DNA from 2 places in the Acinetobacter defluvii genome. Region 2 is predicted to be linked to the other one. Evidence: predicted binding sites of a transcription regulator. Region 2 holds the regulator's gene; the other holds the start of a gene.
What was found. The regulator PhoB, encoded in region 2, activates phosphate uptake and scavenging genes when phosphate is short. The targets are predictions, from matches to a motif close to TGTCATNAANCTGTCATAA.

Region 1 (6,247 bases), 1.6 Mb from region 2:
TTAAAAGTGACATCGCTTGTTGATAGACTTCATGGCTGGCAACTGTACTGTCGACACCTTTGGACTGTATTTGGTTACCTGCAAGCGCACTGATTTCAGAGGCATTTCCTCGAATAATGGTAGGCTGTAATAAAACCAACTCATCGACCATGTCACTGCGCCATTTTAAAAATGGTCCATAACCAACAGGGTCTAGCACCCAAGGAGTTGCTTTGGTCGCTACTGTTTGCGCTGCAATACGCATCGCTTGCATTTGTTCAGATGTAGGCGTGCCGAGATTAATGCTAAGCGCAGCAGCGATATTGGCAAAGCTTTCTGCTTCAAAAGGGTTATCAATCATGGCAGGAGATGCACCTGCTGCTAGAAGTACATTTGCGACATAATTTGCAGCAACACTATTGGTAATACAATGCACAAGTGGTTGTTGCGTTTGCAATTGCATCCATGCATTAATCACTTTTTCAAGTAACATCTCAGTTTGAATATTTCTTTGTTCAGAATGAATATTTTGAAGATCTTCAAGGTGGTTCATATTCAGTCCTCACTTGGTAAAATAATGATCTTGATGTTTACAGCAGTTACAAAATGTAGAAATTGATTGGTTATCATCATATTCAACGATTAAATCTGTCGAACCACAATACATACAGTTAAATTTTGAAAAAAACTCCATACGTGGCTTAATATTTTGCCAAATAGAAGGAATTGTTTGCGCAACATAATTTTCATCGAGTTTAATTAAATGAAATAAAAATATTTCACTGACCCGACTAAAATATAAATCATAAGGACGGGGCAGGGTTGATATTTCAAACTTTCTGGTAATTGAGTTCTTTCGATATTCTTCTAAAGTTTTGCGTAATTTATTGGTATTATTAAAATCCGTATTAAGTGAGTCAAGTGCATTTTTTTGCTCAGATAAGTAATCTAATGCCGTTTGCACCATATAATAAATTTGCCCCAACGATAAATAGTTTAATAAGTAATAACAATATTCTTTAAATTTTTTATTACCAGAAAACTTAACACCTAATCGTTTGCAGTAATATTGGGTGAACTCCAAAATTTCATGATAGAAAATAATAAATAAGGTGCTATGTACTTCTTCAGCTTGTTGAAAAGGTGCACCAAATTTAAAATCTTCAAAAAACCATTGCTTTAATTTTTGATGAATCGCATATAATGAGGGTTCTAAAAAGCGATCCACTCGTATATTTAAATAAAAGTCATTGTCATTATCTTTTAATGTTACCATTTTCTTTTTGGTAATGACATTATACTTCTCTAAACGATATAAAATTGTGCTTTGTAAAGAATAAGTCGCTGTTACTTTTTCCCATTTTATTTTTTCAAAGTTAATAAACTCATTTTGAAAATAATCATTATTCGATATTTTATCTAAAATGGCGAATAAAAATAATTTATCGATTAAATATAAGCTTGATAAATTTCGAACATTTAAAACTTTTTTATTTTGTGGAGAGGTGGTTTTTTGTTCGAGCAGGGCATTTGAACATGTCTGACAAGTACAATGAATTAGACTTGAGTCAGAGATTTTATGTTCACAATGTGTGCATTCAAAATATTCAACAGGCTCATCGTTTAGTTCTGCAGAAACGATAAACATGGATGCTTTACACAGGGGACAAAAGCTACTTTCATCATGTTCTTTTTGCAGAATCAGTAAAGCCATAATTCATCAAAATATTCAAGTTAAAGTGATTATAGCCTAGATTGATACTACTTTGGATTTTTCTAAAATGAAATCACCTAAAAATAGGTGGAAAAGAAAAGGAATATGATTGCTCATATTCCTTTTTTTGTAGCAGAATAGGGGTTAGAAGTTGTATTCCATACCTACACCAAAGACAGTTTTCTTATCTTCTGCTTTCCAATCGTGTTTTTGCTGTGCTAACACACCATAAAAACGAGTTTGTTTGTTGAAATTATAGTCTACACCAACACCATATTGGTCAATTGTGCGATCCGTCATGCCATCTGCTGTGGTTTCAGCAGATTGATACTGTGCTTTTAATGTCACTGGCGTTTCAGGGATGGTATAACCCGCAGTAATTGCCCATGCTTTTTCTTCAGCAGAAGCTGCTTCAGGTTTTAATTTTGCAGCAGTTAAAGCAGCAGCAGAAGGAGAGTCTGAAAGTTCAGCATGTTGCCATAAAGCACCAAATACTAAACCTTTCGCACCTAAAGCACCTAAGTCTAATGAGCCAGTAACACGATATGCATCAGATTCAACATCTTTTAAGCTAAGCGCAGCATAGTCACCAGGTACTGCAAAGTTACCCGCAATCGCAGCAGCTAAACCGATGTCTTTATTTTCATAAGAAATTGAAGTCGATACACCACTGAAACTGTCATTTTCTTTAGTTGTATATTCAGTAGAGTTATGTTCGCCTACAAGTGCCATAATGTTGAATTGTAGACCTGGAACGATGAGGTTTTTATCTGTTTCAAAACCTACAACGTTTTTAAGACGCTCTTCACCATGCATGGTTTTAGTGATATCTAGATTTGTATCATCATTAAAGATATCTTGGTATTTACCTGCAGCAGTTTTGAAATAAGAATCGTAGTTACCTGCTTTTAATGTACCAACATCTTTAAACTTAAGACCTAAAAATCGATTACGAGCACTCCAGTCAGTATCTGAACCTGAACCATCTGTAGAAACAGCCCATTCTGCTTGATATACTGCTGAAATATTATCTGTTAAAGCTTCTTCGCCTTTAACCCCAATACGAGAAGCGTTTGAATTTAATTGAGTTTCATCATTATCTGCAAAATCATAGTTTTGAACTTGGTTTAATGAAACGTTGAGTTTACCATACAATGTTGGCGCTGCTTGCGCTGCGCTTAAGCCGAATGATGCAACTGCGGCAGCGAGTAGCACTTTTTTCATTGAGATTTCTCCAAATCTGTCCTAGTTGGGCATAAGCCTATAAATTTTTTATATCGCGTAAGCAAGAAACAAATCTTTACGTGACTTACTAACTTGGAAGCAGTATCTGTAAACTTTGTTACAAATGGGTGAAGACTAGATGACATTTTGATGACGTTAAATGAGAAATGGAAAAAATTGTCTGAAATGATGAGGATTATTATTCTAAGAATGAAAAAAAATGAGGCTTTGAACGCCTCATTTTTAGGTTTTGAGTTGAGTATTTTATTTTAAAGAGCAGCTTTGATTCGTTCTGCAAATACTTTAATTTTTTCTTGATCACCCATTTGTGCTGCATGTTTGCCAAGTTCATGCACTGAGCTTGGAATGAGGTGGAAATGTACATGTGGTACAGTTTGACCCGCTGACTCACCTGAAAGCTGCATGAGTACAATGCCTGGAACATCCAATCCTTTTTTCATTGCATTTGCAACTTTCTGAACCACTTGAATGGTATATGCAGCAGCATCTGGAGGTAAATCAAGTAAGGTTATAGCAGGGGTTTTAGGAATGACTAAAGTATGACCATCGGCTTGTGGCATAATATCCATAAAGGCAAGCACTTGTTCATCTTCATAGACTTTGATTGCAGGAAGTTCACCCCGTAAAATTCGAGCAAATATATTTTGATCATCATAAGCCATTTTTAAATTCCTTCTTTGCAATGTTAAAACTATGAAATATTATTATCATACCTTTATTTGCATTTTAATTCTTTTTGACGTTCTGCTATTTGATCAAGTTTTTGCTGTTCTTTTTCTGAAAATTTAGGTTTTGATGTAAAACAGTTTTCATTACCGAATTTTGCTTTTGCTTCGGGATCTTTAAAGCAGAAGCCTTTAGATGCATAAATAACATTATAATCATCTTGAAGCTTTTTACACTCTTGTGCATTGTCTGCTGCAAAAGCAAAAGAACCAACGAATAAACTTGTAAATGTAAAAGCCGTAATAAAATTTTTTTTCATGAGTTTGCCTCAAATGGACATATTGAATTGTCACTTATAGGTTTATATTATAAGGGTCTGTTCTTATTTTTCAATGACGAAAAATTATTGATGTGTAATTTAGCTTCATAATTTCTTCATAATTTATATTCAAATAAAAACATGAAATTAGTGGCTAAGGTTTTAATATTATTGCTTTTAATTTTAAAAATATAATTATAAAAAAGTAAGTACTGTATGTGAAGTAAACATGCAATAAAAACCTCACAATGGCGATTTTGTTAAACTTCTAGAAGATCTATTACATATTTAATTTACGTAAACGACTGATAATCTAAAAGGTTCAATAATAAACCTCCTTATTATAAGTGAGGAGGTTTTTTAAATAGAATATGATTAGGTGGTTGTCATTAAGTTACTTTGTTGCATATCCTCAAGCCAGTCACTAACATCTAGTTGATTTGCAATAGAAAAATTATCATTTGTTTGAAAGATGAGTAATGAATCATGGATACTCATCATATTTGCCAAATGCTGACGAATAATATTAGCTTCATATTTGGTGTTAATTAACCAAGTATTTTTGTTGATACGAATCGAATGGTCATAATCTTCAATGGTTTTATGAACCTCATCAAAATGATCTTCATAAATTGAATTTAAAATAATTAAATAGTTCATTAGAACAACCTCCATAAAAGACACTTAATAGGTCTTTTATTTAAAATGTGATCGGCATCACTGTATTTTTAATCTAACATTAAGTTTTTATGAAAATTTAGGAAAGTGTCCGACAATATTGTACTAATCGTTTTGGTTTGGTATAAGTTTCCTATCCGATTTACAATATAATTACAATAGCTATAAGTATTCAGTTACATAAAAAGATCTAAATTTTTTCACTATTAATTAATTTGATGTAATATTCACTTTAAATTAGTTAAATAAAAAAGCTCATCAGATGGTGAGCTTTTTTATTATTACTTCTGATCTTATAAAGTTTGAGGTTGTGCTATGCTAGTTAAAATCGAAGATGGTTTTTACTTAAACTCCTCGCATATTATTGCGATACATGTATCTAAGAATATGATTAATCAAAATTTTCTTGTAGATATTGAATACACACCAAATAATCAAAAAGCGACAGGTATTTATCATAAAGAGTTTCAAAGTAAGTTAGATGCAGACGCTTTTTTACAAAAACTGCATCAGCAGATTGCTTAATCAAGCTTTATTTTTAAAGTGAGTATCTAGGGATAATTAAAAGAAATGGAATTCAATTTTTAAGATCATTTTATTTCTATAGTTCATCTGATAAAACTTATACAATGATTATGCGTTATTCAGTATATTTTAGGGAAATTAGCTAGATTTGAGGAGGGTAAATCCTTTGAGCTACTGCTTAATTATTTGAAATTCATAAAAATAAAACTGTTAAATAGAAGAAAGTAGGTGTGTGCTAAGTAGTTGATTTTATCTATCATCATAAACAAGATACAGTTAATAGTCATAACTGCAACATATGTAATATTGGGAGGTTGTAAGATAGTAAAAGAATCGTCTTGCAAATTAGTTAACACAAGCGAAATCTGAAGTTGGCTTTTTTGTTCTTAAAAGCTATGGATAAATGAGTGGTAACACCAAAATTATATCAATAAGTTTTAAGTGCATGATTATTATAAGGAGTATCTATACAATGATTTTAGTGACTGGTGGTTTAGGCTTTATTGGCTCGCATGTGGTGATTAGCTTGCTTGCTCAAGGGCAAGAGGTCGTCATTGTGGATAACTTAGCCAACGGAAATTTACAAACTTTAGAACGACTTGAATATATTTCTGGAATGTACATTCCATTTGTAAAAATTGATGTGAGAAATACACCTGCTTTAAACAAAGTTTTTGAGCAATATTCTATTGATGCGGTGGTGCATACCGCTGGTTTTAAATCTATCGAAGAATCTAAACTAAAACCGCTTGAATACTATAATGATAATGTCAGTTGTATTATGAGTTTATTGCGTTCGATGCAACGTACTGGCGTAAGAACTTTGGTACATTTATCAAGTTTAGCCGTATATGGAAAATCCAGCTTAGACCTGAATGAACAACTCGATTTTAATTATGCTTATCCAAATCCATACATTAAATCGCAACAGATGATTGAAGAAATTATCCAAGACACCTGTAAAACGGACAATGAATGGCGAATTGTCATTTTACGTCTAGCCAATACTGTTGGTGCATTTGAGCATGGGGTTTTGGGTGAATTTGTTCATCCACTACCTAAGAATATCGTTCCCATGCTCTTACAAGTTGCAGCGGGGCAACGAGATGTAATTGAGTTAC
Region 2 (6,247 bases):
CAAAAATTTTGGAAAGGATTTTTAATTTTTTTAGTGCCTTTGATTGCCACCAACATTTTACAGAATCTTTCAGGCACGATTAATACCATCTTTGTTGGACAAATGATGGGGGTGAATGCTATTGCTGCGATTTCAGTATTTTTTCCAATTTTGTTTTTCTTATTGGCTTTTGTGATCGGACTTTCTGCGGGTGCAACCGTTTTAGTGGGACAAGCATGGGGAGCAAAAAACCTTGAAAAAGTCAAAATGGTGGTGGGTTCAACATTATTTATGACCTTAATTGGTGGGTGTTTCATTGCCATATTGGGCGTAATATTTGCCAAACAAATTCTACTTCTTTTGGGCATCGACCCTGATGTGATGCACTTGTCTTTGCCTTATGTACAATGGATGCTTGCAGGCAGTCCGTTGCTATTTATTTATATTATTTATACCTCGATTTTACGTGGTGTCGGCGACAGTACCACCCCGTTGATTGCATCGAGCATGACGATTTTTATCGGCGTAATCGTAACACCGATTTTGATCGCAGGTTATTTTGGTTTTCCCCAACTTGGCATTATTGCTCCTGCGATTGCGACCAGTATTGGTTATGTGGCAGTGCTAGGGTTTTTGGCTTTTTATCTTAATTACCGTGATCATGCTTTAAAACCTGATAAAGCCTTGCTCAGTCATATTCGATATAACCCTGAGCTTACCAAAATTATTTTACGGTTAGGCATTCCGACAGGTATCCAAATGGTCACAACCTCTGCTGCAGGCTTGGTGATTATTGGTTTGGTGAATCATTATGGTTCACACGCCACAGCTGCCTATGGCGCAGTGAATCAAGTACTGAATTATATTCAGTTTCCAGCCTTGTCCATTTCGATTGCAGCTTCGATCTTTGCTGCCCAAGCCATTGGAGCAGGAAAATCAGAACTCCTGCGTAAAGTGACACGTACTTCATTAATTATGAATGTGATGATCACGGGTAGTTTGGTAATTTTGGCTTATTTATTTTCCAAATATTTAATGGCGCTGTTTATTACAGATCCGAGTGTGATCGAACTTGGGCAGAATTTATTATTCATCGTACTGTGGTCGATTATTTTCTTTGGTGCTGCTTCAATTTTTGCCTCGATTATGCGTGCCAGCGGGACAGTCACTGTACCCATGATTTTAAATGTTTCTGCTATTTTACTGATCGAAGTACCGGCTGCTTATCTATTTAGTGAGTGGTGGGGTCTAAAAGGTATTTGGTATGCCTATGCCTTGGCTTTTGTGTCTTTGTGTTTAATGCAAGCCATTTATTATCAGTTCGTCTGGAAGAAAAAAGCCATTCGAGCTTTAATTTAATCTAATGATTAAGTTTCTTAGAATGCAATAAAACCGTCCTAAGTGACGGTTTATTGCATACAAATCAATTATTTTGGTTCAAAACGCTTGGTGAGCTTTGTTAAACCTGTTGCTAACCTTTGATAGCCAGTTGGTAGTAAACGTTGTGCCAAATCCACAATCACTGCATCCCCACCAATCAATAAACGGCGTTTATCTGCAAGCACTGCATCCAAAATTTCTTGTGCTGCTTCTACTGCAGGTTTACGCAGGAGTTTATTGAAGGCTTTTGCTGATTTCTCAGGGTGCATCCCTAATTTTTTCACGCTCTCACTCAAACGCGCATCATTTGCAATATTGGTACGAATCCCACCTGGATGCACGCAAAGCGCAGACACACCACATTTCTCAATATCAAGTTCTTGACGTAATGACTCAGTAAAACCACGTACCGCAAATTTGGTTGCATTATAGCCAGACTGGGTCGGTTGTGCGGTTAAACCAAAGATACTTGAGGTATTAATGATGTGACCATCACCTGTTTTCTTGATGTATGGTAAAAATTCTTTGGTACCATAAACCACACCCCAGAAGTTAATACCCACAATCCATTCTAGTTCTTCATAACTTTCGCCTTCTACCGTTGCACCAAGCGCGACACCAGCATTATTGAAAATCATATTTACAGAGCCATGATTTTGAACAGTTTCTTCTGCCCACGATTTTACTTCTTGTTGTTTTGCAACGTTTACTTTTTTAGATGTGACACGCACATTATAAGGCTTTACTAATTCTAAAGTTTCAGCCAAACCCTTTTCATTGACATCACTGATTGATAAATGACAGCCTTGTTTTGCCAATAAAACTGCCAATTGCTGTCCCATACCTGAACCTGCACCTGTAATCGCAGCGACTTTATTTTTAAAATTTTTCATTGAGTTTCCTTGTTTGAATTCTTTAGTACGTATTTTATATACATACACTCAGTGCTACACTATAATTTTGACAATGACTATTGTCAATATAATATGTTAAGCTTTTGCTTGTTGATGAGTTGCTCAGAAGTATGACGTAAATTTCAACTATTTTTATTGATCAAATATTGCTATTTGCACACTTAATTTGGCACAAATTCATATGACTACAGATTTTTTAAATGACACCAATTCACAGTTGCAAAAAGCAAGCACATCTAAAAAATTGGTAAAAGAAAGACAATTTAAAGGCATGTCTTTGTCTGAACGAAAGTTAGCACGCCGTGCAAAACTGATTGAGGCAGGAATTGAAACCTACGGTACGCAAGGCTTTTTCTCAGTTACTGTGAAGGATGTCTGTAATGAGGCAAAACTGACAGAACGCTATTTCTATGAATCTTTTAAGAAAAGTGAAGAATTATTCCAAACAATCTTTTTACAGTTAATTGATCAATTACAACAAACTGTAATGCAAGGAGTGATGCAAGCCTCTCCTGATTCTAAAAAAATGATTCACTCAGGCTTATTTGCATTGTTTTCGATGTTAAAGGCTGATCCACGTATGGCACGCATTATTTATGTGGATGCGATGTTGGTACAAGAATTACATAATCAAGCCACCATTCATGAAACCATGGGACGTTTTGATCGTATGATTCATGCCTTTGTCATGCTGATGATGCCGCGAATTAACTACAGTGAGCAAGAAATTTCTTTGGTTTCGACAGGACTGAATGGTTATGTGACACAGATTGCTGTGCGTTGGGTGATGGGTGGATTTAAACTTTCCGTAGAACAAGTGGTGTTTGCTTGTGAAACTGTTTTTTTATCATTATTGGATTCTTTTTCTGAAAAACAAAGTGCTTAAATATACCAAATTTGTATGACGGGTTATTTTTATTCAAACTATGAAACTAAACAATCCTGATTATTTCATGGAATATTCATATAACTTCACAGGTTTTGTCACAAAATTTTGCAAAAAATAGCCGATATCTTTTTTTTGCAATGATACTGTCATAATTAATCTTTGTAATAAGCCTGTCATAAATAATAAAACGGTTCACCGTTCATACATAGGATATTGCGTTGTGAAAGATGACTATATTTTAATCGTCGATGACGAACTTCCGATTCGAGAGATGATCCATACATCATTAGATATGGCTGGCTTTCAATGCTTACAAGCTGAAGATGCCAAACAAGCGCATCAAATGATCGTAGACCAACGACCAGCACTGATCCTATTGGATTGGATGATGCCTGGTGGCGTAAGTGGCGTAGACTTATGTCGCCGCTTAAAGCGTGATGAAAATTTGGCTGAAATTCCCGTGATTATGCTGACTGCGCGTGGTGAAGAAGATCATAAAGTACAAGGTTTAGATGCTGGTGCTGATGACTATATGACCAAACCCTTTTCAACTCGTGAATTGGTTTCTCGTATTAAAGCTGTTTTACGCCGTGCCAATGCACTGAGTGGGGAAAAATCAATTGATGCAAATGGTTTAATTCTAGATCCAGTTAGCCAACGTGTGAGCTTTGGCGATAGCATTTTAGAAATGGGACCAACTGAATACCGTCTTTTGGCATTCTTTATGACCCACCCAGAACGTGCTTATACACGTGCACAACTGCTTGACCAAGTTTGGGGCGGAAATGTCTATATTGAAGACCGTACCATTGATGTGCATATTCGTCGTTTGCGTAAAGTGTTAGAACCTTATGGTGCTGACCGTTATGTACAAACAGTTCGTGGTACAGGATACCGTTTTTCTACACGTGCTGATGTTGCTTTAGGTTAAATTTAGGTCAATTTTGTTTTATGTATGAACCCTACCCCGTCCCCGATCTTGCACGAGACCATAAAAAGTTTCGCTATAGCAGTTTGTGGACATTTGCCAAACAAGATTTACGCCTACTTGCATTTCTTTTAGTCATCGGATGCTTCATAGGCGTCGGGATAGGGTATTTTTGGATCTGTATTTCACTGGCATTTGCGATCTTTTTTATATTTCAACTGCGTTCTTTGTATTTGGTCAATGAATGGATTTCCAATCGCCCCTATGATGTCCCGCCAAACTTAAGCGGGATATGGGGTGCATTGCTGTTCAATGTCTATCGGGCACAGCGCCAAGAACGTGTCGTACAAGCAGAAATGGTGGGTCTAATTGACCGAGCACAATCTTCCTTGGTTGCATTGGCAGAAGCCGTGATTTTAACCGATGAATTACATCAAATCGAATGGTGGAATCCTGCTGCTGAGAGATTACTTGGCATTCAAATGTCAGATCGGGGTCGCAATATCTTGACCATTATTCGTCAACCGAGTTTTATTGAGTATTTTAATAATATAGACCAATCACCTGATGGCATTAAAATAAAATCAACGGTTTATGATGAACATTATGTCCAAATTAAACTCACACGTTTTGGTAGTGAAAGCCGTTTATTGGTCGCCTATGACGTCACACGTGTGCATAACTTAGAACAAATGCGTAAAGATTTTGTCGATAATATTTCGCATGAATTACGTACACCACTGACTGTGTTGAGTGGCTATATCGAAACATTTACCGACCAAGAAGACTTAAATCCTCGTTGGAAACGTGCTTTCGATCAAATGCATTCGCAAACACGCCGTATGAATGCACTCGTCAATGATTTATTGTTGTTATCTCGTCTTGAGGGCAATAAACAAATTGCCAAAAATCAAATTATTGAAATGCCAAGTTTGATGAATCAATTATTTGATGATGCACAAGCTTATAATGTCGATTATGGGCATACCTTAAATTTGGATATCGACAGTCATTGTGATTTGATCGGTTCAGACACTGAACTTGCTAGCGCTTTCAGCAACTTAATTACCAATGCAATTAAATATACGCCTAAAGGTGGTTCAGTGACTATGGGCTGGCATGATGATGGTCAACATGGTTATTTTACAGTACAAGACACAGGCATTGGCATTGACCCAAAACATTTACCACGTTTGACTGAGCGTTTTTATCGTGTTGACAGCGCACGCAGTCGCCAAACGGGCGGTACAGGTTTAGGTTTAGCAATTGTGAAGCATGTACTCATGCAACATAATGCTTATTTAGAAATTGATTCTATTGAAAACCAAGGCTCTACCTTTAGAGTCGTATTTCCGAAAGAACGTTTATATAAACCTGAATGATTTTTGTTTTTATGGCTAAATCTTAGAATAAATGAAAGGTGAAGAATATAGCTTTCTTCACCTTTACTAAAAGCTACAGTTTGTTAAATGCTTATAAGGTATGCCCCAAAGCTTCACCCATAACCACCACTGAGTTGGCTTTAAATTGCGCATCCCAATTCATTTTATCGTGTTCAAATAAAACGATCGCCGTTGAACCCAAATAAAAACGTCCTAATTCATCGCCTTTTTCAAGTTTTAAGTCATGGTGATTTAACTCTAAACGACCAGATGGTTTGACTTTGCCTGTTGCGACAGTTTCAATTCCTGCCACGATCATTGCACCCACTAAAACCACCGCCATACGCCCTAGTTCAGTATCAAACAAACAGACCATACGTTCATTACGCGCAAATAAACCTGGTACATTTTCCGCAGTGGTTTGATTCACTGAAAATAATTCGCCTGGGATATATAAAGTTTCAGTTAATGTCCCTGCAAAAGGCATGTGTACACGATGATAATCACGCGGTGACAAATAAACCGTGGCAAATTCACCATTTTTAAATGGTGCAGCAAGTTGTGGATCACCAATTAGTTTTTCAACAGAAAAACTTTGTCCTTTGGCTTGAAATACATCGCCTTCTTTCACTTTACCCAATTGTGAAATTGCACCATCCGCAGGTGAAACGATGCTGCTTGCATCTGCATCAATTTCACGCACGCCATCTTTTAAAGCACGGGTAAAAAACTCATTAAATGATTTATATTTTAAGGCATCGGTTTGCTGTGCAAT

Region 1: a site for PhoB is predicted at 3,055-3,073, ahead of DJ533_RS09395 (porin). Genes of this name have one in related genera too.

The regions. Positions count from the first base shown of each region.
Region 1 is NZ_CP029397.2:1,486,318-1,492,564, forward strand. Features, by position in the region: gene thiM (hydroxyethylthiazole kinase) at 1-532, opposite strand, end outside; gene DJ533_RS09390 (hypothetical protein) at 542-1,693, opposite strand; gene DJ533_RS09395 (porin) at 1,838-2,917, opposite strand; gene DJ533_RS09400 (HIT family protein) at 3,187-3,600, opposite strand; gene DJ533_RS09405 (YARHG domain-containing protein) at 3,654-3,923, opposite strand; gene DJ533_RS09410 (hypothetical protein) at 4,299-4,583, opposite strand; gene DJ533_RS09415 (hypothetical protein) at 4,917-5,126, shown strand; gene DJ533_RS09420 (SDR family NAD(P)-dependent oxidoreductase) at 5,599-6,247, shown strand, end outside.
Region 2 is NZ_CP029397.2:3,217,644-3,223,890, forward strand. Features, by position in the region: gene DJ533_RS17905 (MATE family efflux transporter) at 1-1,338, shown strand, start outside; gene DJ533_RS17910 (SDR family NAD(P)-dependent oxidoreductase) at 1,407-2,252, opposite strand; gene DJ533_RS17915 (TetR/AcrR family transcriptional regulator) at 2,455-3,159, shown strand; gene phoB (phosphate regulon transcriptional regulator PhoB) at 3,383-4,093, shown strand; gene phoR (phosphate regulon sensor histidine kinase PhoR) at 4,114-5,472, shown strand; gene asd (archaetidylserine decarboxylase) at 5,564-6,247, opposite strand, start outside.